DNA from 4 places in the Streptomyces sp. B21-105 genome. Region 3 is predicted to be linked to each of the others. Evidence: riboswitches for the same ligand, from Rfam matches in the RefSeq annotation. Region 3 holds a riboswitch; each other region holds the start of a gene.
What was found. A riboswitch is a leader RNA that binds a small molecule or an ion and turns the genes downstream of it on or off. The one in region 3 is predicted to bind cyclic di-AMP.
Positions count from the first base shown of each region.

Region 1: another riboswitch for cyclic di-AMP. It lies ahead of QA802_RS36400 (M23 family metallopeptidase); the one in region 3 lies ahead of QA802_RS17495 (transglycosylase family protein).
Region 2: another riboswitch for cyclic di-AMP. It lies ahead of QA802_RS24760 (transglycosylase SLT domain-containing protein); the one in region 3 lies ahead of QA802_RS17495 (transglycosylase family protein).
Region 4: another riboswitch for cyclic di-AMP. It lies ahead of QA802_RS06050 (C40 family peptidase); the one in region 3 lies ahead of QA802_RS17495 (transglycosylase family protein).

Region 1 covers NZ_JARUMJ010000001.1:8,126,972-8,134,756, reverse strand. The annotation lists partial or broken gene QA802_RS36425 (MBL fold metallo-hydrolase) at 1-945, opposite strand, end outside; gene QA802_RS36420 (TetR/AcrR family transcriptional regulator) at 1,187-1,885, shown strand; gene QA802_RS36415 (SIMPL domain-containing protein) at 1,865-2,653, opposite strand; gene QA802_RS36410 (SGNH/GDSL hydrolase family protein) at 2,885-3,670, opposite strand; gene QA802_RS36405 (DUF6250 domain-containing protein) at 3,797-4,504, opposite strand; gene QA802_RS36400 (M23 family metallopeptidase) at 4,875-5,855, opposite strand; cyclic di-AMP (ydaO/yuaA leader) riboswitch at 5,858-6,016, opposite strand; gene QA802_RS36395 (alpha-galactosidase) at 6,321-7,785, opposite strand, start outside.
Region 2 covers NZ_JARUMJ010000001.1:5,485,544-5,493,328, reverse strand. The annotation lists gene QA802_RS24775 (ABC transporter ATP-binding protein) at 1-172, opposite strand, end outside; gene QA802_RS24770 (LolA family protein) at 181-1,446, opposite strand; partial or broken gene QA802_RS24765 (polyprenyl synthetase family protein) at 1,852-2,861, opposite strand; cyclic di-AMP (ydaO/yuaA leader) riboswitch at 3,648-3,849, shown strand; gene QA802_RS24760 (transglycosylase SLT domain-containing protein) at 3,854-4,336, shown strand; gene QA802_RS24755 (HAD family hydrolase) at 4,346-5,170, opposite strand; gene fahA (fumarylacetoacetase) at 5,658-6,869, shown strand; gene QA802_RS24745 (M56 family metallopeptidase) at 7,249-7,785, shown strand, end outside.
Region 3 covers NZ_JARUMJ010000001.1:3,912,044-3,919,828, forward strand. The annotation lists gene QA802_RS17470 (NAD(P)/FAD-dependent oxidoreductase) at 1-896, opposite strand, end outside; gene QA802_RS17475 (Ppx/GppA phosphatase family protein) at 1,360-2,301, opposite strand; gene QA802_RS17480 (DUF501 domain-containing protein) at 2,298-2,837, opposite strand; gene QA802_RS17485 (FtsB family cell division protein) at 2,999-3,475, opposite strand; gene eno (phosphopyruvate hydratase) at 3,616-4,911, opposite strand; gene QA802_RS17495 (transglycosylase family protein) at 5,334-6,047, opposite strand; cyclic di-AMP (ydaO/yuaA leader) riboswitch at 6,051-6,233, opposite strand; gene QA802_RS17500 (LysM peptidoglycan-binding domain-containing protein) at 6,439-7,524, opposite strand; gene QA802_RS17505 (cytochrome P450 family protein) at 7,752-7,785, opposite strand, start outside.
Region 4 covers NZ_JARUMJ010000001.1:1,407,216-1,415,000, reverse strand. The annotation lists gene QA802_RS06080 (adenosylmethionine--8-amino-7-oxononanoate transaminase) at 1-1,226, opposite strand, end outside; gene bioB (biotin synthase BioB) at 1,219-2,460, opposite strand; gene QA802_RS06070 (8-amino-7-oxononanoate synthase) at 2,609-3,736, shown strand; gene QA802_RS06065 (DUF397 domain-containing protein) at 3,843-4,121, opposite strand; gene QA802_RS06060 (helix-turn-helix domain-containing protein) at 4,131-4,991, opposite strand; gene QA802_RS06055 (ATP-binding protein) at 5,204-5,695, shown strand; gene QA802_RS06050 (C40 family peptidase) at 5,772-6,245, opposite strand; cyclic di-AMP (ydaO/yuaA leader) riboswitch at 6,249-6,419, opposite strand; gene QA802_RS06045 (hypothetical protein) at 6,915-7,220, opposite strand; gene QA802_RS06040 (ATP-dependent Clp protease proteolytic subunit) at 7,227-7,785, opposite strand, start outside.

The DNA of each region.
Region 1 (7,785 bases), 4.2 Mb from region 3:
CCTGCAGATCGAGGTGGGCCTGTACCCCCTGGGCCGGCGACATGTGAATGTCAGGCCAGGCTCCGGGCAGCGGCGTATGTTCCGTGTGGTTCTTGGGCCAGAAGTCCGAGTACGCCCCGATCTGGATCATCGTCGCGTCGAACGGGCCGTGCGCGGCGCCGATGTCGCGGAAACCGTCGAAGTAACCGGTGTCCCCGCTGTGGAAGATCCGGTGCTCCACGCCCGCCACCACCCACGAGGCCCACAGGGTGTGCTGGGTGTTGCGCAGGCCGCGGCCGCAGAAGTGGCGGGCCGGGGTGGCCGTCAGGGTCAGCCCGCCGACCTCGGTCGCCTCGTGCCAGTCCAGCTCGCGCAGCCGGCCGGCGGACACGCCCCAGTGCTCGAGATGGGCGCCGACGCCGAGCGGCACCGCGAACACGGTGTCCGTGCCGGCCAGCGCCTTGATCGTGGGCAGGTCCAGATGGTCGTAGTGGTCGTGCGAGATGACGACGACGTCGACCGGGCCGAGCGCGGCCAGCGGAAGCGGCACCGGGTGCAGCCGCTTGGGTCCCGCGAACGCGAAGGGGGAGCAGCGCTCGCCCCAGACCGGATCGAACAGCACCCGCCGCCCGTCGATCTCCGCGAGCACGCTGGAGTGCCCCATCCACGTCACCCTGAGGCCGGTCACCGGCGGCTTGGCGAGGTCGGCGAGGGTGGTGGCGTGCACCGCCACGGTGCCCGCGGGAGCCCGCCGGGGCGCTGCTCCTTGTCGAAGAAGACCTTGGCGAAGTCCAGCATCGAGCCCGACGGGCGAATGCGCGCCGGGCCGCCGGGGTTCTGGAAGACGCCGTCCTGGTAGTGGGGCGATCTGCGGATGCGCGCCAGGCGCTCGCCGCTCGGATCCGCGCCGAAGGCCTCGGGCTGCAGACCGCGGAGCCCGGAGCTCAGGGAACGGAAACCGGACACGGTACCTCCAGGTGGAGTCGCTGAGGCGTTCCATTATGGTCGCCTCGTCGGACAACGCGTGGACAGCCCCCGGACCGCGTCCCGGTACTGACCCGACCGACGGCGCCGCGGGCGGGCCGCGCACGCACGCAGGACTCGCAAACGACTCGCGAAGGAGCGGCTGCGGGCGGTCATAGAGCGGTTCGGCGGTGGGCGGTGACGGCGTCGGGGCAGCTCACAGCCCCTGTGTAGGGTGACGGACGTGGCGAGGGTGCGGTTGAGCGTGGCCGAGCGGCGGGAGGAACTGCTGCGGGCGGCCATCGAGCAGATCGAGGCGCGGGGCGTGGCGGCGGTCAGGATCGCCGACGTGGCCGCGGCCCTCGGCGTGAGCAACGCCCTGGTGCTGTACCACTTCTCGACGAAGGAGCAGCTGGTCGCCGACGCGTTCGCCCGCGCGGCCCAGGACGACCTGACGCATCTGCGCAAGCTGGTCGGCCGCCGCACCACGGCGCTGCGCAGGCTGCGGTCGGCGGTGCGCTGGTACGCGCCCACCGGCCAGGCCAAGGGCTGGCGGCTGTGGATCGAGGGCTGGGCGGTGTCGCTGCGCGAGCCGGCGCTGCGGGAGGTCGCCCGCCATCTCGACCGGGAGTGGAAGGCCGCGCTCACCGGGGTGATCGCGGAGGGCGTGGCCGCGGGCGAGTTCCGGTGCCCCGACCCGGCCGGCACCGCCCTGCGTCTGACAGCGCTGCTCGACGGACTCGCCGTGCAACTGACGTCCTACGGGGGCGCGGTGCCCCGGGCACGGGCACGGGAGTGGGTGGACGAATCGCTGAACCGGGAAATCGGACTGACGCCGGGCGTCTCGGGCACGCAGGAACGCTGGCCCCTGGAGGGGACCGTGCGGCCTGAGCGGGTTTTCAGTCCAGCGCGTAGACCGCCGTCACCGTCGCCGTCGCCTTGATCTCGCCGGGCGCCGCGGGCACGGTGGCCATGCCGGCGCCGGGCGTGTCCCCGGCCGGGGCCTGGGGCGCGGCGTGCTGGACGCGTCCTCGCTGAGCGAGATCAGCCGGCCCAGGGCGCGGCCGCTGAGGCGGGCGTACTGCTCGGCCTTGGCCCGGGCGTCGGCGTGCGCGGCCTCCCTCGCACGGGCCTGCAGGGGGGCCGCGTCGGAGACGTCGAAGACCACGGAGCCGATGCGGGCCGCGTCGCCTGCGGCGTCCGTGATCGCCTGTAGGACCGCGCCGGTCTTCGACACCTGGCGCACCGTGACGGCGAAGGACTGGGCGGCCTGATAGCCCGTCAGCCGGGAGGCCCCGCCGGTGTAGTCGTAGACGGGGTGGAGGGAGACGTTCTCGGTGCGGATGTCCCGGTCGGCGACGCCCTGGGCCCGGACCGCGGCGAGCAGCGCGGCGGCGGCGCCGGTCTGCGCGTCCATCGCGGCCTGCGAGGTCTTGGCGGTGGCCTCGACGCCGGTGCCGACGACCGCCAGGTCGGGCTCCGCGCTCGCGCTGCCCTCACCGGTCACCGTCACGGTGGCGGCTTCGACCGCCACGGCGCGGACCGCCGTGACCCCGAACGCCGTGACCCCGACCGCTGCGGCGTCGGCCGCTGCGGCGTCGGCCGCGGGGTGGGCCGGCAGGGCCGCCGCCGCGGGCGCGGTGAATGCCGGGACGCCGAGGGTGAGCAGGGCGACGAGCGCCGCGGCGACGGACGTACGGGAAAGGGGCATACGGAACCGGTCCTCGAGGTGTCGGCGCGGACGGTGCGGGTGCGGGTGCGGGTGCGGAGGGTGCGGTGCGAGCGAACGGTGCGGGTGCGGGTGCGGGTGCGGTCATCCCAGCACCGGACCCCGCTCGCGCCCCCACGCCACTCCCGTGCGATCACCTCACTGGTGGAGCGGCCGGCCGTACGACGCCGACGGCCGGCCGTCCCCCACGTGCGAGCCGTGCCGCGCGACCCGCTACGCGACGGCCGCGATGCGCATCCTGATGTCGTCCGGCGAGAGCGCGCCCTTGGCGGTCACGTGGTCGCCGGACGACTCCCCGCGCAGCCTTCGCCCGATCCAGGGCACCAGGTACTCGCGCGCCCAGTGCACGTCGTCGCGCCGTACGTCGAGGGCGCCGCGCGGCGGGAGCAGCGGCCAGGGCTGCTCCGGATCGGCCGGCACGTCGAGGCCGAGGACCTGCCCGGCGCGCAGCGCCACCCGCGTGTGCCCCTCCGGGGAGAGGTGGAGCCGGTCGCCGTCCCAGGCCCTGCGGTCCTGCACGGACTTCAGGGACCACAGGTCGAGCACGGGACAGCCGTACCGGTCGGCGACGGCGCGGACGTGCCCGTTGTAGGTGGCGATCTTGCCGCGCAGGTGCTTGAGCACGGGAACGCCACGGGTGTCGAAGCCGGTGGTCACCATGACTGTGCCGGCTGCGGCGGTCAGGGCCGAGATCGCGCGCTCGAAACGCTCGGCGACCTCGTCCGGGTCGGTGCCGGGACGGAGGATGTCGTTGCCGCCCGCGCAGAAGGAGACCAGGTCCGGGGCGAGTTCCACCGCCCGGGGAAGCTGGTCCCGCTTGATCTGGTCGAGCAGCTTTCCGCGGACCGCGAGGTTGGCGTAGGCGAAGTCGCCTTCGGGTCGCAGGTCCGCGAGAAGCACCGCGAACCGGTCGGCCCAGCCGACGAACGCCCCGTCGGGGCCGGGGTCGCCGACGCCCTCGGTGAAGCTGTCCCCCACCGCCACGTACGACCCGATCACTGATCTGTTGTCACTCTTCGAATCGTCTGCCACAGCAGATCATGATTCACCTTCGAATGTGACCTACGCGACCGTAGGCAGGGATTGACGGACGGTGAGAAAAGCCACTCTTAAAGAATTTGCCAATCAGGGAACAAGGGACCACACGCGGAAGTCGTTGATGCGGAAGTGGCTCCAGGTGGTGCGGAAGGCGAAGTGGCCGCTCGTGTAGGGCTCCGGGTCGGTGTGGTCGAAGACCAGCCGGCCGTTGTTCCACCAGCGCACGACCGAGCCGTCGGAGACGATCCGCACGTGGTGCGGCCGGTTCGCGACGAGCAGCGGTTCGGTGTAGTCGTACAGCAGCGGGCGCACGCCCGCCTCGCCCACGTAACGGCGCATCCTGGTCGTGGTGTTGCCGTTGGCGCCATAGCCCACGTAGTACGTCTTGAGGTGGTCGTACTCGGCGAGGGCGCCGCCACGCGGGGTGGCGAAGAGATCGTCCGGGGAGCGGACGTCGACGGCGTTCCAGAAGTTGTTGAGATCGGAGACGCGGTCGTTGGGCCCGCCGGCGGAGACGGGCGTGGCGACGTACTCGAGGACGTACGGACCGTCGAGCCGCTGCGTGAACCAGACCGTCGCGCCGGCGGGCACGTCGATCTCGAGGCTCCCGCAGGAGGCGGTGACCGTACCGCCCTGCTCCCGCTCGACGGCCCATCGGCCGAGGCCGTGCCGGAAGTCGTCGTGGGCGATAAGCCGACGGCGGCGGGGCGCGGCGCTCGCCGTCGTCGACGGGGCGAGGGCGGCCAGGGCGGCGGAGGCGGCGAGTGTGCCGAATGTTCTGCGCGTCGTCGTCACGGGATGCGGCTCCTTCGGTGGGACCGGGGCGGCGGGCGGCCTCCGTGCGCGGCGGACCCCGCGCCGACGCCCGGTCGGCGTCCCCTCGGGTCCGAGGCCGACGCCGAAAGCGCTTGCCGTCTGACTGGACCACTGTGTCCGTATCGGCGTCGCCTGTCGACGGTGCGACCGGACACGCCACACGACCGCAATCGAACGATCATGAATGAGCGGAGTCGGCGGAGTCAGCGGGGGTCGGCGGGGTTCCTGGAGTCCGCGGGTCCGTGGGGTCCGCGCCGCACCCACACCGGACACGCCGAAGGCCGGCCCCGGATCGTGCGATCGGGGCCGGCCTTCGGTTTCGTGTCAGGCGCGGGGTCGTCGGAGGGGGTCAGCCGACGGAGACGCCGTGGGAGCGGAGGTAGGCGATCGGGTCGACGTCCGAGCCGTAGTCCGGGGTGGTGCGGATCTCGAAGTGCAGGTGCGGGCCGGTCACGTTGCCGGTCGCGCCGGAGAGCCCGACCTGCTGGCCCGCGTCGACGGTCTGGCCGGCCGAGACGGACAGCTGGGACAGGTGGCCGTACTGGGCGTAGTAGCCGTCGTCCAGCTTGATGACGACCTGGTTGCCGTAGGCGCCGCCCCAGCCCGCGGAGACGACCGTGCCCGCGCCGACGGCCTTGAGCGAGGTCCCGGTCGGGACGACGAAGTCGACGCCGGTGTGGTAGCCGCTGGACCACATGCTGCCCGACTGGTGGTACGGCGTGCCGACGGTGGCGCCGGCCACGGGCAGGGTGAAGCCGCCCGTGCTGCTCTCGGCGGCCTGGGTGGTCGTCTTCGCGGAGGACGACGACTCCGAGGACCCCGAGGACCCCGAGGACTTCGACGACGTCGAGGAGTCCGCGGAAGACTCCGACGAGGACGAGGACGAGGACGAGGAGGAGGAGGAGGAGGAGGAACTGGACGGCTTGGCGGTGCCGGCCGCGGCCTTCTTGCCGATCGTCAGCTTGAGGCCGGGATGGATCAGCGAGGGGTCCGCGCCGACGGCCTCACGGTTGTCCCGGTACAGCCTGTGCCAGCCGCCGCTGACGTGCTGCTCGGTCGCGATCTTCGAGAGGTAGTCGCCGGACCGCACGGTGTAGGTCGTGGCGGCGGCGGTCTTCCGGGTCACCGGAGCGGCCTGCACGGCCTTTTGGGAAACCGTCTGCGCGACGGCCCGGGAGACCGCCTGGGGCGCGGATTCCGCAGTGGCCGCGTGGGCGCCGGAGGCGGCCATGAACGGAAGGGCGAGCGCGGCCCCGCCGGTTCCGGCGACGGCTATGGAACGAGTGAGGCGCTGGGCCTTGGGACGGCGGTGCTTACCCTTCGCGGGCATGACGAATTCCTCTCCGGCGCCTACGAGGTGAGCTGTCGGGTGCGGACTGGAGATGTCCGGCCACGTCGGGACGCGGCTTTACCCCGAGCCTGTTCCGGGACCGGAACAGGCGTGGTGCCTGTGGGTCCCCCGCTCCTGCCATGTACGGGTGAGAGTGCGGATTCCGGGCGGCGGCAGGATTAGGCGTCCGTCCGGATTGGTGTGGAACGTAAGCGACCAAGACGCACAGGGACAAGCAGAGGTTGCACGGTCAGGGCATTTTTCTTGATCCGCTGTGAGAATTCGCGGTCACGCTCCGTGAATACAAAGATCCCCATAGGGGCAAACACCCCGGAAAACCACATGCATTACGTGAACATGACGGGCGACTTACCGTCACAGATATGACGCTGCTCACGTGACACTGGTCCAGCTTTTCCTATTCCAGAGCGAGTTGTAACGAAGAATCCAATTCGGACAGAAACCTCAGATGCGACGCAGCCGGATAACTGCCGCATCGAGGTCGCCCCGCAGTCCGGCGTGCATTCCGTGATGCAAGAGCACCGCACCTCGATGGATTTCACCCGTTTCACGGCATTCGTACGACGCTTTCGGGTCGAGCCCGCGCAGCCGCAGCGCCGGAACGGGCTCACCGAACCGCTGGGCCTGGAGCCAGGCGAGGACGACGGTCTCGTCCCCGAGTACGTACTGGACGGCGCTCAGGCCGCCCGCCGGGGGACGCAGCCGATAGAGGTCGCCCTGCTGCACCACATGCCGGACGTCCTTGTAGAGGTCCACCCACCGGCGCGCCTCGGCGAGCTCCTCCTCGCTCCACTCGGCGAGGTCCCCGCCGACGCCGAGCACCCCGGCCATGGCGCTGACGAACCGGAAGCGCAGCGAGCTGACCCGCCCGTTGAGCTGCGTGTTGGGGCTGTCGGTGACCCACGCGGCCATGACCCGGGCCGGGTGGATCTGACTGAAGCCGTGCTGGATGTCGAGGCGGTCCAGCGGGTCGGTGTTGTCGGAGGTCCACACCTGGTCGGTGCGGCTCATGATCCCGAGGTCGATGCGCCCACCGCCGCCCGAGCAGGACTCGAACGCGACGCCCGGATGGGCTGCCCGCAACCGGTCCAGGAGGCTGTAGAGAGCCCGCACGTGGTCGACCCACAGGCGTTGCGGATAGGGGTCGTCCGGCCAGCCGGCGTCGGTGAAGCAGCGGTTGAAGTCCCACTTGACGTAGTCGATCGGCGCGCTGGACAGCAGCCCGTCGAGCTGTTCCCAGAGATACTCCTGGACGTCTTCGCGCGCGAGGTTCAGCATGAGCTGATTGCGGAACTCCGTCCGCTTTCGTCCCGGCTGGAACTGCACCCAGTCCGGGTGCGCCCGGTACAGGTCGCTGTCCGGGTTGACCATCTCGGGCTCGACCCAGATGCCGAACTGCATGCCGAGGGCGCGCACGTAGTCGGCGAGGGGCTTCAGGCCGTTCGGGAAGCGGTCCGGGTTGGGCTGCCAGTCGCCGAGCCCGGCGTGGTCGCCGGTGCGCGCCCCGAACCAGCCGTCGTCCACCACGAAGAGCTCGACGCCGATCGCCGCGGCGCGCCGGGCGAGGGTCGCCTGCTGCTCCTCGGAGATGTCGAAGTAGGTGGCCTCCCAGGAGTTGAACAGCACCGGCCGGTCCTGTTCGGCGTCCGGGACGACATGGGCCCGCTGGTAAACGTGCCAGGCGCGGCTGGCCCCGCCGAAGCCGGCGTCGCTCCACAGTCCGGCGAAGACCGGCGTGGTGAAGGACTCGCCCGCCGCGAGGCGCAGCAGGCCCGAGTCGTCGTACCCGGCGCCGCCGGTGATCTGCACGCGCCCGTCGGGCAGCCGGGCGACGCCGATCCGCCAGGAGCCCGACCAGCCGAGCGCACAGCCGTAGACCTCGCCGCGCTCCTCGGTGGCGTCGGTGTCG
Region 2 (7,785 bases), 1.6 Mb from region 3:
GGAAGCCGAAGACGCTGCCGGCCGGGACGGTGAGGTCGAGACCGTCCACGGCGAGCTGTCCGCCGCGGTAGCGCTTGGTGAGGCCGCGGGTGCGGATGACGGCCTCGTCGGCATGGACGTCTGCGTCGTCGACGTGGGTGTCAGCGTCGTCGACGACGTCGACGTCGTCCATGGACTTCCTCACTTTTCCGAGTCTGCGGCCTTCACCAGCGCGTCCTTGGTGACCGCACCGACGTAGACCTTGCCGTCGTCCGTCATCAGGGCGTTGATCAGGCGGGTGGAGAAGACGGTCCCCGAGCCGAACTTTCCGCTCACCTTGTCGCCGATGGAACCGAGGAACCCGCCGAGGTCGCCGCCGGCCTCGGCGCCCGAGGGCACGCCCTCACCGCCGGTGCCGAAGACGGCGACCGAGCTCCAGCCCTCGCCGATGACGTCGAGGCCCTCGGGACCGTCCTGGCCGCGCTTGCCCTCGGCGAAGTCGTGGGAGCCGCCGTGCCCGGGCGCCGGCCTGCCTCCCTCGTCACCCTTGCCGGCCTCGTCACCCTTGCCCGCCTCGTCGCCCTCGGTGACCTTCGCACCCTTGGGGGCGGTGAAGTCGAAGGTGGAGGCGGCGGGCTTGGCGAAGGTGACCTGGGTGAACCCGGCGTCCACGACGGCGGCGCCACCGCTCGTCGGAGTCAGCGTGAACTTCAGTGGCAGGCCCGTCTTCGCGTCCACCGCCACGCTGATCGCGCCCACCGTGGACCCGGACTGCTTCGGCTTGATCACCAGCTTGTAGGCGTCGCGGCCGGCGACCTGGGCCGTGCCGTCGACGGTCACGGACGTCGTGTCGTCGACTGCCTTCAAGGCGTCCTCGGTGAGGTCCTTGGGCGTCGCGGGAACGGGGGACTCCGCCTTCTTCCCCGCGCTCTCGTCGACCGTGGAGTGGTAGACCTCGTTGGACCCGCTGTCGTACGCCCACACGTTCTTGCCGTTGTGGATGACGCTGTATTCGGCGGCGTTCTCCAGCAGCGAGAGCTTCTGCCGGTCCGGGCCGTCGGCGGCGACGCGCAACGTGTGCGTGCCGGAGGCGAGTTCGGTGAGCTTGGCGGACGGATCGGCGGCCGAGCCGTCGTCACCCTTGGCCGCCCCCGAGAGGAGACCGCTCTCCAGCCCGCCGAGGTTCGGCAGTCCGAGATCCGTAGTGATCTTCACCGTTCCGGACAACTGCTGTACGTCCGAGGCGGCGATCTTGTCGAGGAGCTGCTGTGCGGTGATCTTCGGCAGGTCGGGGTCGCCGGAGTCGGCGAGCGCCGGAACCAGTCCGATCGTCGCGGCCGCGACACCGATCACGGTGACCGGAACGACGTACCTCACGGCCTTGCGCCGCCCGACGCGCAGGTCGTCGGCCTCCCCGCCGATGGCGTTCCCGCCGGTCATGGTGTCGTCGGATGCCTTCGGTGCCATGTGTCCCTTACCTCCGTCGTCGGCGGCGGCTGGTCCTCACGCTGAGCGTCCCACCCCGAGCCGCCATTCTCACCCGAATCGGTGAGGAGTGGTGTTTTCCGTGGTTCCCATCTGACCAAATCGACTCCTCGGAAGCGTCAACCCGAGGGCTCAACTCCCGTACACCTGCGGTATGACACGGGAACGCCCGGACGCCTGCCGACCCGTAGGGGTACGACGGCTCGACGGTGGCGCGGGTGACACGGCGCACACGAGAACCCGGCAGCCGACGGGCACGGACTCGACAGCCGGACGGCTCAGCAGCTGAGGAGCTCGGGGACTCGGCAGCAGGACGGCTCGGGAGCTCGGCAGGCAGACCGCTCTGGGGGCTCGGCGATGATCAGTGCCGGAACTCGCGGGGAGGGTTCAGCCCGCTCTGTGGACCACCGCGTCGCAGAGCTCCATCAGCGCCGCCTTCGCGTCGCACTCGCGCAGCGGCGCCAGCGCGGCCCGCGCGTCCTTCGCGTACCGCACGGTGTCCCGGCGGGCCTGCTCCAGCGCCGGGTGGGCCCGGAGCGCCTCGATGGCCTCGGCCAGCCGGGCGTCGTCACTCAGGTCGGAGTCCAGCAGCTCGCACAGCGCGACGTCCTCGGGCAGGGACAGGCGCGCGGCCCGCTCCCGCAGTCGCAGCACGGGCAGCGTGGGCACGCCCTCGCGCAGATCGGTGCCGGGCGTCTTGCCGGACTCGTGCGAGTCGGACGCGATGTCCAGCACGTCGTCCGCCAGCTGGAAGGCGACGCCGAGCCGCTCGCCGTACTGCGTCAGCACGTCGACGACCGTCTCGTCGGCGCCCGACATCATCGCGCCGAACCGGCAGGCCACCGCGACCAGCGAACCGGTCTTGCCGCCGAGCACGTCGAGGTAGTGCTCGACCGGGTCCCGTCCGTCCGTGGGCCCCGCCGTCTCCAGGATCTGCCCGGTAACCAGCCGCTCGAACGCCTCCGCCTGCACCCGCACCGCCTCCGGACCGAGATCGGCCAGGATGTGCGAGGCGCGTGCGAAGAGGAAGTCGCCGGTGAGGACGGCCACCGAGTTGCCCCAGCGGGCGTTCGCGCTGGGGACCCCCGCCGCACGGCGGCCTCGTCCATCACGTCGTCGTGGTACAGCGTGGCCAGGTGCGTCAGCTCCACCACCACGGCCGACGGCACGATGCCCGGCGCGTGCCTGTCCCCGAACTGCGCCGCGAGCATCACGAGCAGCGGGCGGAACCGCTTCCCGCCCGCCCGCACCAGGTGCTGGGCGGCTTCCGTGATGAACGGAACCTCACTCTTGGTGGCCTCGAGCAAGCCTTCCTCGACAGCCGCCAATCCGGCCTGGACATCGGCTTCCAGAGCCTGGTCCCGCACGCTCAGCCCGAACGGCCCGACGACGGTCACGAGGGGTCTCCTGTCTGCTGGTGTCTACTGGCGATTACGCGGTTTGTCGATAGGTCGCTGCCATCACTCGAGTCAGCGTATCCGGTCACGTTTCGATCACCGATAGCCCCCACGTCCCCCGGGGGCGAATGCACTCGCCCGCGAGGTGCGCGCATCCGGCCAGACCGTATCCGATCACGTCCGTGACGTTTTTGATCAGCTCATACGAAGAGATATTCATCTGCTTGCCGCGAAGCGCTGAATCATGCTCCACGCCAGGCCGACGCCGACGTCCGGGGGCGACGTCCGGGGGCGACGTCCGGGGGCGACGTCCGGGGCTCGAAAATGGCATGGCCATCCCGCACGGAGGCCGCGGAGGGCCACGAAGGCAGCCCCGCGGGAGGCAGCCCAGGCGCACAGGAGGCGCCGCAGGACGTGTCACTGGATGCGCCCCAGGTGCCACCGGCGACACCGGCGACACCGGCGACACCGCAGGAAGCACGACCCCGACCCGTCCACTCCTCCCGCACCCCATAACAAGCGAGTTGAGGCTAATGCCCGATTCGCCAGCCTTGCGACTCTCCGTGACATGGCTCACTGTCCCGCCGGCGACAGTCGCGCCCCGCCACCCATCGATTCACCGCACTCCTCAAGCGAGTTGACACTTTGCACCCACAAAGGATCAAGTGGCCCATACGGCACAGACCAAGGTCAATAGGGGTCATCTGTGAATCCGACACTTGTTTCGGACATGTGCTCTCGCATACGTTCCGGGCCAGTCGGGCGGACGCCTAATCCTGCCGCCGCCCGTAACACCCACCGAGAAACGCATGGCAGGAGCGGGGGAACCAGGTAAGTCGCCGCATCGCATGGCCCTGACGTTCTGGATATTCGGAGCGTTTCGGGCAATCCGTTGCGGCTTGGGGTGAAGTCGCGGTCTTCAGGACGCGACCGGGCAGCTCCCGCCCGAACCCGACAGCTCACCTCGCAGGCGACGGAGAGGAAAACTCATCATGTCCGCTGCCGCTCAGCGCCCCACCCGCACGTCTCGTCTCGCCCGCAAGCTCGCCATCGCCGGCACCGGAGTCGCCGTACTGGCGCTCCCGCTCATCGGCGCGACCACCGCCTCCGCGGCCACCACGCCGACCGTCGCCACCGCGAGCAGCCTCGGCTACTCCGACAACCTCGACGGCTGGATCCGCGCCTCCCTGCAGGTCATGTCGGAGCACGGCATCCCGGGGACGTACAACGGCATCTACCGCAACGTCATCCGCGAGTCCTCGGGCAACCCCTACGCCATCAACCTCTGGGACTCCAACGCCGCCGCGGGCATCCCGTCCAAGGGCCTGCTGCAGGTCATCGACCCGACCTTCCGCGCGTACCACGTCGAGGGCACCTCCTGGGACTCCTACGACCCGGTCGCGAACATCACCGCCGCCTGCAACTACGCGGCCGCGCGTTACGGCTCCATCGACAACGTCTTCGGCGCCTACTGACCCCCGGGCTCACGGAAACAGTCTTTCGAGGACGACGGCCACGCCGTCGTCCTCGTTCGACGTCGTCACCTCGTCGGCCACCGCCTTGAGTTCGGGATGGGCGTTGGCCATCGCGACACCGCGCGCCGCCCAGTCGAACATCGGGATGTCGTTGGGCATGTCCCCGAAGGCGACGGTGTCCTCGGGCCGCAGCCCGAGGTGTTCCGCGGCCAGCGCCAGCCCCGTCGCCTTGGTGATCCCGCAGGGCTGCAGCTCGACCGTGCCGGGACCCGACATCGTGACCGTGGCGAGCGAGCCGACCACCGAGCGGGCCGTCGCCGCCAACTCGTCGTCGGACAGGGTGGGATGACGCAGCAGCACCTTGCTGATCGGCTCGCACCACAGGTCGTCGCGACGACCGACGCGCAGCGCCGGCAGCGTCGGGTGGGGCATCCGGTACCCCGGCTCGATGAGCGTCAGCCCGTCGACGCCGTCCTGGTCGACCGCCGCGTACAGCTGCCCGACCTCCGCTTCGATCTTGCCCAGCGCGGTCTCGGCCAGCTCCCGGTCCAGGGTCACCGACCACAGCAGCCGGTCCGCGCCGGCGTCGTACAGCTGCGCACCCTGTCCGCACACCGCGAGCCCCCTGCTGTGCAGGCGCTCGAGGAGCGGCCGCACGCGGGGCGCGGGCCGTCCCGTCACCACCAGGTGGCGTGCGCCGGCGGCGGCCACCCGCGCGAGCGCGTCGAGCGACCGGTCGGAGAAGGTGTCGTCGCCGCGGAGCAGCGTTCCGTCCAGGTCTGTGGCGATCAGGGAGTACGCGGTGCGCGCGGCATATGCGGTGGGTGCGGCCATGATCAGAGAATACGGATCTCGTACCCCCCTGGTTCGACGAGAAGCGAACGACGGCCAGGTCCTGCCCTGTTCTGCCAACTCTCCTTGCGGGACTGGTCTTTACCGACCGTCCCGGGACTGGCTCATTGAAGCGGCTTTCTGACCCTTCGCCCGGGGAGCCGACGGCCAAGGGTCTCTGCACCGGCTCGAGATGGCGGGCCGGGCCCCTGCCCCGCCCGTGCACCACCGGGAGTCGGTCCGCCGGATGCGGAGGGCGGCGGGCCTCCCGGGCTGCGGGGCCTGCAGGGCTGCAGGGCTGCAGGGCTGCAGGGCTGCAGGGCTGCAGGGCTGCAGGCCGAAACGCCTCGCCGGCCGGTCCCCCATGTCGCTTTCGCCAGGTCAGCCGTAACGTGTGGCCCGGCTCGCCGCACCCGCGCGACATCCGCCCGGTATCCGGTGGCCACGACATGGCGAGACCGATGAGTGCAGGAAAGAGAGGCAGTACCCCATGCCCCCCTTCGACCTTCCCGAGGGCGATCCCTTCGGCCCGCACAACCTCCCGTACGGCGTGTTCTCCCTCTCGGGCTCCACCGGGCGGACCGTCGGCGTCCGGCTCGGCGAGCACGTGCTGGACGCGGGCGCGGCGGCCCGCGCGCTCGGCTCGCCCCACGCGGAGCTGCTTTCGGCGCCGACCCTGAACCCGCTGCTCGCGGCGGGCCGTGCCGTCTGGTCGCAGGTGCGCCGCACGCTCACGGAGTGGGTCACCGACCCTGCCCACCGCCCCACCGTCGAACCGCTCCTGCATCCCCTGTCGGCGGTGTCCCTGCACCTCCCCTTCGAGGTCGCCGACTACGTCGACTTCTACTCCTCCGAACACCACGCGCGAAACGCCGGCGCGATCTTCCGCCCGGACGCCGGCGACACCCTCCTCGCCAACTGGAAGCACCTGCCGATCGGTTACCACGGCCGCGCCGGCACGGTCGTGGTCTCCGGCACGGACATCGTGCGCCCCTCGGGCCAGCGCAAGGCGCCCTCCGATCCCGCCCCCGTCTTCGGTCCGTCCGTGCGGCTCGACATCGAGGCCGAGGTCGGCTTCGTGGTCGGAGTGCCGTCGAAGCAGGGCAGCCCGGTCGCGCTGGCCGACTACCGCGAGCACGTCTTCGGACTGTGCCTGCTCAACGACTGGTCCGCCCGTGACATCCAGGCCTGGGAGTACGTGCCCCTCGGCCCGTTCCTCGGCAAGTCGTTCGCCACGTCGGTGTCGGCGTGGATCACCCCGCTCGAAGCTCTGGACGAGGCCCGCACCACGCCCCCGGAGCGGACCCACCCCCTCCTGCCCTACCTGGACGACTCCGCCGCCGAACCCGCAGGCTACGACCTGCGCATCTCCGTCGCGGTCAACGGTCACGTCGTCTCCGAGCCGCCCTTCTGCGCCATGTACTGGACGGCCGCCCAGCAACTGGCCCACCTCACGGTCAACGGGGCCTCCCTGCGCACCGGCGATCTGTACGGCTCGGGCACCGTGAGCGGACCGAACCCGGACCAGCTCGGCTCCCTCCTGGAGCTGACCTGGAACGGCCGTGACCCGCTGGAACTCCCCGACGGCAAAAGGGCGTTTTTGGAGGACGGCGATGTGGTGGCCCTGTCGGCGTGGGCTCCCGGCCCCGACGGACTGCGGGTGGGACTGGGCGAGGTGAGCGGCCGGGTGGTCACCGGGTGAAGCCCCTCTCCCGCGCCCGATCACAGGCCCGGCCTCGAACTCGAGGGCAGGCGGTGCGATGACGCGCGGTGCGACTTTCGGCGGGGCGTTCGGCCCGACGTAGGGCGGGACGTGCGGCGGGACGTCCGGTGCGACGTGCGGCGGGACGTTGGGTGTGCCGGCCTGCTTCGTGGTCCGTGCCCGGACAAGCCGGCCCTCGTCGAATCCGGGCGTCGGCTTGGGCTGACTCCCGGCGGAACCGCCGTCATACTGGCGGCGGGCGCGGTCTTCGTACCCTGCCTGCCGCCCGTGGCAGGCCGCACGCGTGCGCGCCGCCGGCACGCACTTCGCGCCCGTGTGGCGCGCTCCCCCTTCCCTACCAGGATCCGGAGCCCCCGGCATGACCGTCTGCCTGCTCCTGCTGAGCATCGTCGGCCTGGCCGCCGCGGTGCCGGCCCCTCGTGCGCTGACCCGCGCCGCCTGGCCCGAGCGTGAGCCGGTGGTGGGGCTGTGGGTGTGGCAGTGCCTGGTCGCCACCGTGCTGCTGTGCTGCCTGACCGCGCTGGTGCTGGGCGCTGCGGCCGTCTTCCACACCGTCCGTTCACAGGTGTTCGCGCCTGCCCCGGCGGAGGTCACGGAGGCGTACGACCTCTCCGCCGCCCCGCTGTGGGCGACGGCCCTGACGCTGCTGCTGGCCTGCGGGGCCGCCTGGACCACCGCCATGCTCGCCCGCGAACTCGTCGAGGCGCGCCGACGCCGTGACCGGGCGCGGGCCCACCTGCGTGAACGCGCCCCCGACCTGCCCGCGGGCCTGCCGCCCGCCCGGGGCCCGCTGCTCGTGCTGGAGGACGAGTACCCGGACGCCTGGTGGATGCCCGGCAGCCCGCCCCAGTTGATCGTGACCACCGGCGCCCTGCACCGCCTCACCTCCCACCAG
Region 3 (7,785 bases):
GTGCCCTGGACCTGGAGGCTGGGGGCGGTGTCGACGTGACCACGCGGGCCCAGCGGGAGGCCGTAGCGGGCGAGGACCGGGTTGGGCTTGACGCCGGCCGTCCACACGATCGTGTGGGAGTCGACCTCGAGTCCGTTCTTCAGCACGACGTGGCCGTCGACGCAGGAGTCCATGGAGGTGGAGAGGTAGATCTCCACGCCGCGGCTCTCCAGGTGGGCCTTGCCGTACTGGCCGAGCTTCGGGCCGACCTCGGGGAGGATCTTGTCCGCGGCGTCGACGAGGATGAAGCGCATGTCCTCGCGGGACACGGTCTTGTAGTACTTGGCCGCGTCGCGGGCCAGGTCCTCGACCTCACCGATGGTCTCGGCGCCGGCGAAGCCGCCGCCGATGAAGACGAAGGTGAGCGCCTTGCGGCGGATCTCCTCGTCGGTCGTGGAGTCGGCCTTGTCCAGCTGCTCCAGGACGTGGTTGCGCAGGCCGATGGCCTCCTCGACGCCCTTCATGCCGATGCCCTGCTCGGCGAGGCCGGGGATCGGGAAGGTGCGGGAGACCGCGCCGAGCGCGATCACCAGGTAGTCGAAGGGCAGCTCGTACGCCTCGCCCACGAGCGGGGCGATCGTGGCGACCTTGCGGTCCTGGTCGATGGTGGTGACCCGGCCGGTGAGGACCTCCGCCTTCGGCAGCACGCGTCGCAGCGGGACGACGACGTGGCGCGGGGAGATGTTGCCGGCGGCGGTTTCGGGGAGGAAGGGCTGGTAGGTCATGTACGACCGGGGGTCGACGACCGTGACGGTCGCCTCGCCGTAGCGCATCTTCTTGAGAATGCGCCGAGCTGCGTACAGGCCTACGTACCCACCGCCTACTACGAGGATCCTGGGACGCTCCGTGGTGCTCATGCCATCGAGTATCCACCCGGTTCAGGGGGGTCGCTCGTGAGCCCCTTCACAAGCTTGTCGGGGGTGTGTGCTATCCTCCGCGGCCCACGTGATCCACATCATGACGGAGAGCGGGAACCCGCGTGCAGGGCATGGCGTTGTCAATGCCGCGTGAGCTGCCTCTCCGGCTCCGGAAGGCCTCTGTGAGCGTCCCGCGACAGGCCTCGCGAGGCCCTCGTGAGAGACCCGCGAGACGCCCCCGTCCGTCGCTTTTGAACACGTTCACACGAGGGTTGGGCCCGCGGAAGGGTCAACCGGGACACGATCGTCCTCCGACAGGGCCGAATTCCTTGTGAAGAACTTCACGAACTTTCCCGGCGGGCTGTCGCGCGGACGCACCGAAGGGGCCCCGAAGGGCCCCCAGGACCGCTCATCCGCGCATCCTGCCTGCTCAGCAGAGTGCGCGGAGCGGCCCGGCCGAGGACTACGCGACCGACCACGCGATGCCGTCGAGGATGTCGTGTTCGCTCACGACGACCTCCTGTGCGCCGGTCCGCTCCATGATCGCCAGCAGTACCAGGGCGCCCGCCCCGATCACGTCCACCCGGCCGGGGTGCATCGCGCCGATCGCCGCCCGCTCGGCGTGCGTCGAGCGCAGCAGCCGCCCGGTGATCGCCCGGACCTCGTCGTGCGAGACGCGCGAGTGGTGGATGGCCGCCGAGTCGTACTCCGGCAGTTGCTGGGCGATCGCCGAGACCGTGGTGACCGACCCGGCCAGGCCGACGAGGGTGCGCGCCTCGCGCAGCGGGACCGTCCGCTCGGCGAGGTCCAGGGCGGCCTCGATGTCGGCGCGCATCGCCGCGATCTGCTCCTCGGACGGCGGGTCGGTGACCTTCCCGTCCACGACCAGGTGCCGCTCGGTCATCCGCACGCAGCCGACGTCGACCGAGCGGGCCGCGCGCACCCGGTCGTCGCCGACGACGAACTCCGTCGAGCCGCCGCCGATGTCCACGACCAGGTAGGGCCGGGCCAGGTCGTCGCGGCCGGTGAGCTCCTTCGTGGCGCCGGTGAACGAGAACTCGGCCTCCTGGTCGCCGGTGATGACCTCCGGCTCGACGCCCAGGATGTCCAGCACCCCGCGCACGAACTCCTCCCGGTTCTCGGCGTCCCGGGAGGCGGACGTGGCGACGAACCGCAGCCGCTGCGCGCCGAGTTCCTTGATGGCGGCCGCGTACTCCCGGCAGGCGGCGAACGTCCGCTCCAGCGCCTCGGGCGCGAGCCGGCCGGTGCGGTCGACGCCCTGGCCGAGCCGGACGATCGTCATCCGGCGGTCCAGGTCGACGAGTTCGCCGGTCTCCGGGTCCGCGTCGGCGACGAGCAGCCGGATGGAGTTCGTGCCGCAGTCGACGGCGGCGACCCGCGTCACGGGGCCTCCCCCTCGACCGGCTGGGGAAGGGTCACGCAGGCGCCCTTGCGCCACCACTCGGGGAGCATCTCCAGCGCCTCGTCGCCGAGCGGGTTCACGCCCGGGCCCGCGGCCAGCGAGTGAGCCACCAGAACGTGCAGACACTTCACCCGGTCCGGCATGCCGCCCGCGCTGGGGAAGTTCCTCAGCTCCTCGATCTCGTCCCGGCGCCGGACGTAGTCCTCGTGCGCGGCCCGGTAGGCGGCGGCGAGCCCGGGGTCGGACTGCAGCCGCTCCGTCATCTCCTTCATCACGCCGTTCGCCTCCAGCGTGCCGATCGCCGAGTTGGCCTTCGGGCACGTCAGGTAGTACAGCGTCGGGAAGGGGGTGCCGTCGGGCAGCCGCGGGGCCGTCTCGACGACGTCCGGATGGCCGCACGGGCAGCGGTGCGCGATCGCGCGCAGGCCGCGCGGCGGGCGTCCGAGCTGCTGCTTGAAGGCCTCGACGTCCGCGTCGGTGGGCTCGGTGCGCGGAGTGGTCGGCGGGGGCGTCTGCATACCTGTCTTTCCATCGGTCAGTCGGTCGGGCGGGCGGGCGCGACCGGTCACTCGGGCGATCCGGTCGATCGAGCGGGCCACCGGTCAGTCAGTCAGCCAGTCGGTCGGTCCATCGGTCGGTCGACCGGAGCGGCCGGTCGACGGAACGGCCGGGCGACCGGTCAGTGGTCGGAGGCGTCGGACTTGTCGACCCCGTCCCAGACATTGGAGTACCAGGGGCGGTCGGCCGCCCCGAGGTCGGCGCGCGACTGCCTGGCGGCGTCCGGGTCGACGACGATGTAGCCGGTCTCCCCCGGCAGCACGTAGTGCAGCCGCAACCGGATCTGCTGCTCGGCGTACGCGTCGTCCTGCCAGCGCGCCTTGAGGTCGCGCAGCTGCTCGACGCGTTCGCCGGCCTGCTGCTTCTCGCGCTCCAGCTCGGCGATCTCGGCGCGCTGGGAGACGTACTGGCGCATCGGGTAGGCCAGGGCCACGATCAGCGTGCACAGGACGAGCGCCAGCAGGGCCGCGCGGCCGGTGAGGCGGGAGCGGCGGGCCTGGCGCTTGGTCTGCGAACGGTAGACGCGGGCCGCGGTCTGCTCGCCGAGCAGCTTGATCCTGGTCGCGGTGGAGAAACGGTCCCGGTCCTTCACGGCCATGTGCTGCGCCTCCCGTCTCCCACGTGCGTACGTCCCCGCACACGGTACGGGACCGAGTACGGGGACGTTCGTGCGACTGGCTAAGCCTTACCCCGGGTGGGGTCAGCCGTTGCTGTGCTCAGCGGTTCGCCGAGCCGCGCTCAGTGGTTCGCGGAGCGGAACCGCGGGAAGGCGGAGCGGCCGGCGTACACCGCGGCGTCGTCGAGGATCTCCTCGATGCGCAGCAACTGGTTGTACTTGGCGACGCGGTCCGAGCGGGCCGGGGCGCCGGTCTTGATCTGGCCGCAGTTCACCGCGACGGCGAGGTCGGCGATGGTGACGTCCTCGGTCTCGCCGGAGCGGTGGGACATCATGCACTTGAAGCCGTTGCGCTGGGCCATCTCGACGGCGTCCAGGGTCTCGGTCAGCGAGCCGATCTGGTTGACCTTGACGAGCAGGGCGTTGGCGGAGCCCTCCTCGATGCCGCGGGCCAGGCGCTCCGGGTTGGTGACGAAGAGGTCGTCGCCGACGATCTGGACCTTGTCGCCCAGCTTGTCGGTGATGACCTTCCAGCCGGCCCAGTCGTCCTCGTACAGCGGGTCCTCGATGGAGACGAGCGGGTACGCGGAGACGAGCTCCTCGTAGTACTCGGTCATCTCGGCGGCCGAGCGGGACTTGCCCTCGAACTCGTACTTGCCGTCCTTGTAGAACTCGGACGCGGCGACGTCGAGCGCGAGCGCGATCTGCTCGCCGGGGACGTAACCGGCCTGCTGGATGGCCTCGATGATGAGGTCGAGCGCGGCGCGGTTGGACTCCAGGTTCGGGGCGAAGCCGCCCTCGTCGCCGAGGCCGGTGGACAGGCCCTTGGTCTTCAGCACCTTCTTGAGGGTGTGGTAGACCTCGGCGCCCCAGCGCAGCGCCTCGGAGAAGGACTCCGCGCCGATCGGGGCGATCATGAACTCCTGGATGTCCACGTTGGAATCGGCGTGCGAGCCGCCGTTCAGGATGTTCATCATCGGAACGGGCAGCAGGTGCGCGTTCGGGCCGCCCAGGTAGCGGAAGAGCGGCAGGTCGCTCGCCTCGGAGGCGGCGTGGGCGACGGCGAGCGAGACGCCGAGGATCGCGTTGGCGCCGAGGGAGCCCTTGTTGTCGGTGGCGTCCAGGTCGAACATCGCCTGGTCGATCAGGCGCTGCTCGGTGGCGTCGTAGCCGACGAGCTCCGGGCCGATCTGCTCGATCACGGCCAGGACGGCCTTCTCGACGCCCTTGCCCTGGTAGCGGTTCGGGTCACCGTCGCGCAGCTCGATGGCCTCGAAGGCGCCCGTGGAGGCGCCGGACGGGACGGCGGCACGACCCGTGCTGCCGTCGTCGAGGCCGACCTCGACCTCGACCGTGGGGTTGCCTCGGGAGTCCAGGATTTCCCGGGCTACGACGACGTCGATGGACGGCACGAGCATCTCCTTCATGGGATGTGACGCTGAAAGTGCGCGGCGCGTGGCCTTGCGCCTAGAGCCTAACCGTCTCCGGAGCGTCGGCCACCGACCGACCGTCCCGTGGACGGACTGACCGTACACATTGTTCCCGCTCGGAACAAAGCAGCAAGGGAAAGCGGCCGAAAAGGCCAGAAAACACCGCGCACTCCGGAAGGGTCGCAGCCGGAGCGCACGAAAGGGCCGCGGGCGGCGGCGGGCGGCGGGCCGGAAGGGCGCAAGAGAAAACCCCGTCCCGGTGCGTACGGGGGAACACGCACCGGGACGGGGGATCAGGGTGGCCGTGGGCCAGGGGGACGAGAGACGAAGAGACGAGGGGGGACCCTCACCAGGTCCTCAGGCGCCGGCCTTCACCAGGCGGGCACGATGGCTTCGTCCGCGGCCGGCTGTCACTTCAGGTGGAGCTGCTGACCCGGGTAGATGAGGTCGGCGTCCTGGACGATGTCCTTGTTCAGCTGGAACAGCTTCTGCCAGCCGCCCTCGACCTTGTGCTTCTCGGCGATGGAGCTGAGGCTGTCGCCCTTGACGACCTTGTACTCGCCGTCGCCCTTCTTGACCTTCTTGCCGGTCGGGGTGGTGACCGTCTTGGACTTCTTGGCGGCCGCCGGACGGTCGGTGGAGCGGGAACTGCTCTTCTGCTCGGTCGAGCGGGTGCTGCTGCCGCTGTCCGACGAGCCTGAGGAGTTGGAGGAGCCGGAGTTCGAGGAGCCGGCGCCGGCGCCGTCGTAGGAGGCACCGGACAGGCCCTTGCCGCAGACCGGCCAGGCGCCCTTGCCCTGGCCCGCGAGGACCTTCTCGCCGATGGCTATCTGCTGGGCCTTGGAGGCCTGGTTGGCCTGCGAGGCGTACTGCGTGCCGCCGTACGCGGCCCAGGTGGAGGACGAGAACTGCAGGCCGCCGTAGTAGCCGTTGCCGGTGTTGATGGACCAGTTGCCGCCGGACTCGCACTGGGCGACCGCGTCCCACTCGGAGGCGGTGGCGGCGGAGGCGTTGCCGGTCGCGATCAGCGGGGCGGCGATGGCGACACCGGTCACGCCGGCCATGGCGGCGGCGCGGCTGGCCTTGGACGGACGACGGTGCTTGCCCTTACCGGAAAACAGCATGGTGGATCCCCTCACCGACGCCTGCGAGGTGAGCTGTCGGGTTCGGGCCGTGTGAGTTGCCCGGCCACTCCTCCGCCGGAGACTGCGCTCCGTGGGAGGGGTGACTTCACCCCGAGCCGCTCCGGCGACTTCCCGGCGCGGCACTTACCTTGGGTCCCCCGCTCCTGCCTACGGCGCTTGACGCGACGACTGTTCCCGGGGAGCCGCTGGCAGGATTCGGCGTTGCGGCGGCCGGGGCTCGGATTGCCGAGCGGTCACGACCGTAGACACGCGATCCACGGAATTTCAAAGACGATCAGGGCTTCTGAGACTCATCCCACACTTTCGCCAAATCGGACATTCGGCGCGAAGCATGTCGTGAACTCCCGCTGTCCTTCTTGGGCTTTGCGCCCTATTGGGCCCCTGTGTCGAGGGTCTGACCGGGCAGGATGTCGCTCGGGTCGGCGCCGATGACGTCCTTGTTCTCGGCATACAGGGCGCGCCATCCGCCGTGGAGGCCAAGGGAGTCGGCGATGGAGGCGAGAGAGTCTCCCTCCTGGACCACATAGGTGGCGGCGGCATGCCGGCCCGCCGAGGCGGTGGACGTGCCGCCCGTCGAGGGGTCGGCGCTCTTGGCCGCGGGCTCGTCGGCCGTGGCGCCGCGATGGCGGCCGGAGCCGAGGGAGCCGGTGTCGACGAGGCTCCAGGAACCCACCTCCTGGCCCGACTTGTCCGAGTCGCCCGCTTCCGGGGTGTCCGCGGGTGAGCCGCCGCCGGCCTGAGGGTCGCCCTGGCCGCCGGTGCCGTCGGAGTCACCCGTGACGACAGATGGGGATGAAGGAGATGAAGGCGACGGTGAGGATGAACTCGGAGAATCACCGGACGAGTCGGACGACTCGGACGAGCCCGATGATCCGGTCGAACCGCTGGAACCGCTGGAACCGCTGGAACCGGTCGAGTCGTTGCCGGAATCCGAAGAGCCCGACGAACCCGACGGACCCGAGGACCCCGAGGAACCCGAAGAGCCCGACAAGCCCCTGGACAGATCAGACAAACCAGAGGAGCCAGACGTTCCTGACGAATCGCCCGCCACGCCGGTGTCCACGGTCAGCGCGCCGTTCTCCTTGGTGAGCCCGGAGGTCAGCCCGCACGTGCCCCACGCGCCGATGCCCTTGGCGGCGAGCACCTTCTGCGCCACGGCGATCTGCTGGTTGCGGCTGGCCAGGTCGGGGCTCGCCGCGTAGTCGAGTCCGCCGTAGGTGTTCCAGTCCTGCTGGGTGAGGCTCAGGCCGCCGGACTCGCCGTCGCCGCCGTCGTCGGCACTCCACGAGCCCCCGGTCTCGCACTGCGCCACCTTGTCCCACACCGTGCCGTCCGCAGCGCTCGCGCCGGAGGCGGCGAGCAGCGGGATGGCGATGGCGGAGCCGGTCACCCCGGCCGCGACGAGCAGCGCGGGGGCCTGGCGGGGGCGACGGTGACGGCCGTTCCCGGAGAGCATGCGAGGGCCTTTCTCTGGACAGCAGTGCCGGCGCGGGCGAGTGAGCTGACGCGTCGCGCTGACGAGTGAACGTATCGGCAGACGATCACTTGTCACAAGTTAATGCCGCGCAGATCACGTGAAGATCACAGACTTGAGGATCGGTCACGTTCGCTTCGCCACATGGTCACAATCCGGGCTGGCACCCGGTCAGACCCGCCCCTGCCGTTCCGGTCCGGACGGGAGCGTCAGGCGCCGGAGCGTGCGGCGGGCTCCGGGGCG
Region 4 (7,785 bases), 2.5 Mb from region 3:
AGATCGCGGAACGGCCGCAGCCAGACCCCCTCGCGCACGGCCGCCGCGGTGGCGGCCCGCATGTCCACCTCGTGGTCGAGCTGGACGACCCCGATGGCGCCCAGAACCCGCACGTCCCGCACGCCGGGGAGCCGCGACGCCGGAGCGAGGCCGTCCCGCAGGCCCGACTCGATCCGCTTGACCTCCGCGAGCCAGTCCTGGCCGAGCAGCAGCTCGATCGAGGCGCAGGCGACGGCCGCCGCGAGGGGGTTGCCCATGAACGTCGGCCCGTGGGCCAGCACCGGCACGTCGCCCCGTGAGATCCCGTCGGCCACCCGGGAGGTGCACAGCGTCGCCGCCATCGTCAGATAGCCGCCGGTCAAAGCCTTGCCGACGCACATCACATCCGGTGTGACCGCGGCGTGCTCCGCCGCGAACAGCGCGCCCGTACGGCCGAAACCGGTCGCGATCTCGTCGAACACCAGCAGCACGTCGTGCGCGTCGCACACCTCGCGCAGCACCCGCAGATACCCGGGGGAGTGGAACCGCATCCCGCCCGCGCCCTGGACCACCGGCTCCACGATGACCGCGGCCAGTTCGTCGGCATGCTGTTCGACCGTCGTGCGCAGCTGATCGGCGTACGCCTCGTCGTACTCCGCCGGGGGCGCGTCCACGAAGACCTGCCGGGGCAGCACGCCGGTCCACAGGTCGTGCATCCCGCCGTCGGGGTCGCACACCGACATGGGCTGCCAGGTGTCGCCGTGGTAGCCGCCGCGCCAGGTCAGCAGGCGGCTCTTCGCCGGACGGCCCAGCGAACGCCAGTACTGCAGGCACATCTTCACCGCGACCTCGACCGACACCGAGCCCGAGTCGGCGAGGAAGACATGCTCGAGACCGTCGGGCGAGATGTCGACGAGAAGCTTCGCCAGCCGGACGGCGGGCTCGTGGGTGAGCCCGCCGAACATGACGTGGCTCATCCGTTCCAGCTGCTCGCGCACGGCGTCGTTGAGCACCGGGTGGTTGTAGCCGTGGATCGCCGACCACCAGGACGACATGCCGTCGACCAGCTCGCCCGAGCCGTCCGCCATCCGCAGCCGGACCCCGCTCGCCGACTCCACGACGAGCGGTTCGGCCCGGCCGGGCATCGGACCGTAGGGATGCCACACATGCCGCCGGTCGAGCTCCAGCAGCTCAGACACGGCGAGCGGGGACGGCTCCGGCACGGCGAGCGGGGACGGCTCAGGCATTGGGGGCGAGATCGGTGCCGGCGCCGCGGCGGCGCACGGCGACCAGGTCGGTGCGGGCCTCGCCCGCCGACGCGGCGGCAGCGGGGGCCGCGGTCGCCGCGGGGACGGAGCCGCAGACGCCGCCGACCTCGTGCGAGCCGCATCCGGAGCCCTCGTGTCCGCCGCAGCCCGCGGCCTGCTGCGACCCGCAGCCGTCGCCCTCGTGGGACCCGCAGCCGCCGCCCGCCGTCGCTCGGTGCTCGGGCAGCGTGACCTGCTCGGCGCCCTCCACCTCGAACCCGCCGTCCGCGATCATCTCCAGGTCGGCCTTGCCCGCCTGGCCCTCGGTCGTGAGGTAGTCGCCGAGGAAGATCGAGTTGGCCAGGTGCAGCGCGAGCGGCTGCATCGTGCGCAGATGCACCTCGCGCCCGCCCGCGATGCGGACCTCGACGTCCGGGCAGACGAACCGCACCATCGCCAGGATCCGCAGACAGCGCTGCGGGGTGAGGTTCCACTCCTTGGCCAGCGGGGTGCCCTCGACCGGGATGAGGAAGTTGACCGGCACCGAGTCCGGGTCCAGCTCGCGCAGCGAGTAGACGACGTCCACCAGGTCCTCGTCCGTCTCGCCCATGCCGGCGATCAGACCCGAGCAGGCCGACAGGCCCGCCGCGTGCGCCTTGGCGACGGTGTCCACCCGGTCGGCGTAGGTGTGCGTGGTCGTGATCTCGCCATACGTCGACTCCGACGTGTTGAGGTTGTGGTTGTAGGCGTCGGCGCCCGCCTCGCGCAGCCGCTCGGCCTGGCCGTCGGAGAGCAGGCCCAGACAGGCGCACACCTCGACGCCCTCGTTCTGTTCCTTGATCGCCTTGATGGTGTCGGACACCCGGTCGACGTCCCGGTCCGTCGGCCCGCGCCCGGACGCCACCAGGCAGACCCGCTTCGCGCCGCCGGCCAGCCCCGCCGCGGCGGCCTGCGAGGCCTCGTCGGGCTTGAGCCAGGTGTACTTCAGGATCCCGGCCGTCGAGCCCAGCCGCTGGGAGCAGTAGGAACAGTCCTCGGGGCACAGGCCCGACTTGAGGTTGACGAGGTAGTTGAGCTTCACCCGTCGGCCGAACCAGTGCCGGCGCACCTTCCCGGCCGCGGCCACCACGTCCAGCACGTCGTCGTCGGAAGTGGCGAGGACGGCCAGAGCCTCCTCGCGGGTCGGCAGCTCGCGCCGAAGCCCCTTGTCCACCAGCGTGTTCAGCAGGTCCATGAGAGCCGATCCTGTCCTACGCACCCGCTCCGGGCCAAGGTAGGGATCACACAACACACCCGGTTCGACGTGTGGGTATTGCCACACCGTGGGCGGGCGGCCCTGCCGCTAGTGTCTGTCCGCTACCTACAAAAGCACCGGAGGACCCATGGCGTTCGGCTGGATCGACGAGCAGGCGGAGCTGCGCCGCCGGGCCGGACTCGTACGGACGCTGCGGCCGCGGCCGGCCGACTCGCCGCTGCTGGACCTCGCGAGCAACGACTACCTGGGTCTGTCCCGTCATCCCGAGGTCGTCGAGGGCGCCGCGGCCGCCGCCCGCACCTGGGGCGGCGGCGCCACCGGCTCCCGCCTCGTCACCGGCACCACCGAGCTGCACGGCGACCTGGAGCGGGAGCTGGCGGACTTCTGCGGCTTCGAGGCGGCCCTGGTCTTCTCCTCCGGTTACGCGGCCAACCTCGCCGCCGTCACCGCGCTGGCCCCGCACGGCTCGCTGATCGTCTCCGACGCGGCCAACCACGCCTCGCTCATCGACGGGTGCCGGCTGGCCCGCGGCGCCGTCCAGGTCGTCGGCCACGCCGACCCGGAGGCCGTGCGCAAGGCGCTCGACGCCCACGACGGCCCGGCCGTGGCCGTCAGCGACGCGGTCTTCTCGGTCGACGGCGACGCGGCCCCGTTGGCCGGCCTCGCCGCCGCCTGCCGGGAGCACGGCGCCGGTCTCGTCGTCGACGACGCCCACGGACTGGGCGTGCTCGGGGACGGCGGCCGGGGCACCGCGCACGCGGCCGGTCTCGCGGGCGCCGCCGACGTCGTCGTGACGCTCACGTTGTCCAAGTCGCTCGGCAGCCAGGGGGGCGCCGTGCTGGGCCCCGCGCGGGTGATCGAGCACCTGGTGAACGCGGCCCGCACGTTCATCTTCGACACGGGCCTGGCCCCGGCGGCGGCGGGCGCCGCGCTGGCGGCCCTGCGGCTGCTGCGCCGGGAACCGGGGCGCGCCGCACGCGCGCGGGCGGTGGCGGGCGAACTGCACGCCCGACTGACGGCCGCGGGTCTGGAAGCGGTGCGTCCCGACGCCGCGGTCGTCTCGGTGCGTGCGCCCTCCCCGGAGGAGGCCGTGCGCTGGGCGGCGGACTGCCGGACGGCAGGTCTGGCCGTGGGCTGCTTCCGTCCTCCTTCCGTGCCCGACGGCATCTCGCGCCTGAGGCTCACCGCCCGCGCGGACCTCTCCGACGCCGAGCTGGCACGCGCCGTGCGGGTGATCGGCGAGAACCGGCCCTGAAACGGCGAGAACCGGATGTGAAACGGCGATACACGTCATGAAACGGCGAGACACGGTCGCGAGTCGGCGAGACACGGCTGTGGGTCGCCTGTGACGTGGTGTGCCGTCAGGTGCGGTGTGGTCGGCGGAGCGCGGCGGTGAATCCCGTCCAGCTCTCGGGGGAGAAGAGCAGGGCGGGACCGGCCGGTTCCTTGGAGTCGCGTACGGCGAGCAGCCCGGCCCAGGGGCCGCGGTCCGGACGGGCGGTCTCGACGCAGTTGTTGGCTCCCGTGCTGTAGCTGCTGCGCAGCCACCGCAGCTGCGGGAGACAGTCGGGAGCAGGAACGGTATCGGTATCGGTATCGGTATCGGTACGGGAAGGTACGTTCCGCGGTACTGCGGACATGGTGCCTCCTTACGCGCCGCAGGCCATCGCGGCGATGTAATCCGATGATTCCCCGGGCGAAAGGGCGTGCGCCCGAAGGGCGTTGAAGGCCTGCGCATAGGCCTGGAGGTCTTCTTTCCGTTCGAGGTAGAGGCTACTCGTCAAGTGGTCGAGAACAACCACATCCAGATCAGAAGTGCGCGAAAATGAAAAGATAACGAAAGGGCCGGTTACCCCGATATGTGCACCCGCGGTGAACGGCAGCACCTGAAGGCTCACTTGCGGCATTCGGGAGGCCTCCACCAGCCGCAGCAGCTGGCGGACCATCACCTCGGGGCCGCCCACCTCGCGGCGCAGCACCGACTCGTCCAGCACCGCGCTCAGCTCCAGCGGCGGCTGCGCGCGCAGCACGTCCTGGCGGGCCAGCCGCACTTCCACCAGGGTGTCCAGCTGCTCCTCGTCGAGACCCTCGACCGCGGCGCCGGTCACCGCGCGGGCGTACTCGGGCGTCTGCAGCAGGCCCGGCACCACGGTCGTCTCCAGGGTGCGCATCGCGCCGGCCTGGGATTCCAGGCTGATGAAGTCCCGATAGGCGGGCGGCAGCACCCCGCGGTAGGCGTGCCACCAGTGGTCGCGGCCACCGCCGACCTCGGGGTCCGCCAATGCCAGCATCAGCTCCCGCAGTTGCGGATCGGTCACTCCATAGGCGTCGAGGAGTAACCGCACATCGGCCGGTTTCGATCCACTGGTACCGGTCTCGATACGGCTCACCTTGGACTGGTGCCACCCCACGAGCCGGGCCGCCTCCCCACTGGTGAGGCCCGCCTGGGCGCGTAAAGTGCGCAGTTCGGCGCCCAGCTTGCGGCGGCGCACCGCCGGTCCGTGCCGCACGGGCTTCTCCTCACTCCTGAAGGTCGGCCAAATACGCTCTGCCGTCGCAGAGTTCACCGCATCGGGCGACAGATATATGCACATCTTGGTGGATCGCCACCGTGACCGGCGTGGTGATGGCAGTCTGGCGAAGAAGCACCAGTCCGGGACCGTACTCGAACCATCCACACCCGTGTCGGGCTCCGGTCCCGTGGGAAAGGGACGACGTCGCCATGGCAGATCACCTGGAAGCAACCCTCACTCTGCCGAGCGATCCCGCCTCGGTCTCCACGGCCCGCGCCTTCGTGGCCGGCATCCTCGGCGAGTGGGGTCTGCCGGCGGACGCCGAGGCGGCCGACACCGTCCGTCTGATCGTCTCGGAACTCGCCACCAACGCCGTACAGCACACCTTCGGTCAGTCGCCCACCTTCACGGTGGACCTCGTTCTCGACCGCGACGAACAGCTGCGCATCGGCGTCACCGACAGCCACCCGCGCTTTCCGCAACGACTGCCGGCCGCCGTCCAGCAGGACAACGGCCGAGGCATGGTGATCGTTCGCTGGCTGACCGCGGAGGCCGGCGGCAGGCTCAGAGTGCGGCCCACCCGGGAGGGCGGCAAGACGGTCATCGTAGAGCTCCCGTGGACCGTCCCGGCGGTCGAGCCGGCCGCGGCCGCCGGTGTTCTGGCGGCTCCGGCGGAGGGTGGTGAGCTCCCGGGGCGGTGAAGGCGCGTCAGGACGCCGTGCACGCCCCGGGAGGCTCAGCGGGCCCCTGCGGGCCCGGAGGATCAGCGCACGGGCCTCAGCGGACCCGGCCGTACCAGACGCTCTTGGTCCAGATCTTCTGGAGCTTCACCACGTCGCCGGTCTTCGGCGAGTGCCAGATCTTGCCCTGACCGGCGTAGATCCCGACGTGGTACACGTTCCGCCCCGAGTGGAAGAACACCAGGTCGCCCGCCTTGCGGCTGGACGCCGAAATGTGCTTCGTCTTGTTGTACTGCTGGGCCGCCGTCCGCGGCAGGCTCTTGCCCGCCTTCTTGAACGAGTACTGCGTGAGCCCCGAACAGTCGAACCTCTTCGGTCCGGTCGCCCCGTACTTGTACGGCGCGCCCTTCTTGGAGGCGGCGATCTGCAGCGCCTTCGTCGCCGGTGTGGCGGCCGCGGCGTCGGAGGCGAGCCCCGGTACCACGACCGTGCCGCCCACGGCGGCGATGGCGAACGCCGAGGCCGTACCGGCCCGGGCCATGAGCGACGGGACACGATTGAGCGCAGTCATGCGCAACCCTTCGTCAGCCGCCTGTGAAGGATGACCTGTCGGATTCGGGCTGGCGAAGTTGCCCGGCCGCGTCAGCGGCTTCACCCCAAGGGCTGCTCGGCCCGGTCATGGCGTGACCGTTCCGGCGACCCGTCGTGCTTGGGTCCTCCACTCCTGCCGATGCACTCCTGTCGACCGGTCATCCGGGAGGCGGCAGGACTCGGCGTCCACCCGGATCGCCCCGCCGCTTGTGGCGGGGGCTTGTCGTCAGTCAGGGATCTTGGCTCACGGATGTCCGAAAATCCCAACGGAACCGAGGATTTGTGGGGTTACTCACCACTCACCCGTTCGGGTGAACACTCTGACGGACGATCAGGTGCCGGGGTATCTCAGGGCCTCCCACCAGCGGTGACGCCTCCTTTTCCGCTCGAGGAACGCCCTTTCGTGCAACCTGGGGGCGTCTGCGGGAGCAGTGGACGCTCTGCCGAACGGGGGTACGCCTTCTGGGTCGTTTCGGCTCCGGCCCGATCGTCACGTCCGAGCCGAGCCGTCCGGACCGGAGCCGAGCCAACGTCGAGCCGTCCGGACCGGAGCCGAGCCAACGTCGAGCCGTCCGGACCGGAGCCGAGCCAACGTCGAACCGTCCGGACCGGACCGGAGTCGAACTGTTGGGACCGACGCTGCCCCGGGTCAGCCGTCGGAGAGCGGGGGCAGCGTGACGCGCGCCGTGCGGCGCTCCCCGTCGAGGACGCGCAGCGCCCGCGCGAGCGTCGGCGCGTGCAACTCGCTCTCACCGCGCTGGTGCATCCGCGTCAGCGCGTCGCGCAGCGCGGTCGCCTTGCTCACCAGCGCCTGGGCGGCGCGCAGTCCGCGGTAGGTGTCACCGTGGTGGGCGGGGTTGATGCGGCCGAGCATGTCGACCACGTCGAGGTATCCGTCGATCAGCTCGGCCTCCGCGCGGGTCAGCGCGGGCAGCGGCGGCAGCTCGGGCACCATCGCGGCTCACCTCCCGTCCAGCGCGCCGGCGGAAGTCTCGCGGCTCGGGATGATCCCGTCCACCAGGCCGTACTCCAAGGCCTCCTGGGCGGTGAGGAACTTGTCCCGCTCGATGTCCGCGGTCACCTGCTCCGGCGTCCGCCCGGTGTGCCGGACCAGCATCTCCTCGAGGCTCGCGCGGGTGCGTGCCAGCTCCTCGGCCTGGATGGCCAGGTCGCTGGCCTGACCCTCGACGGGCTCGGGCAGCGACGGCTGGCGGATCGTCATCCGCGCCCCCGGCAGGGCGAACCGCTTGCCCGGCGTTCCCGCGGCCAGCAGGACCGCGGCCGACGAGCCCGCCTGCCCCAGGCAGGTCGTCGACACATCACAGGTGACGAACCGGATCGTGTCGTACAGGGCCGTCATCGCACTGAACGAACCGCCGGGGGAGTTGATGTACAGCGCGATGTCCCGGTCCGGCTCCTTGTGCTCGAGGTACATGAACTGGGCCATCACGTCGTTCGCCGAGATGTCGTCGACCGGGGCGCCCAGGAAGACGATGCGCTCCTCCAGCAGCTTCGCGTAC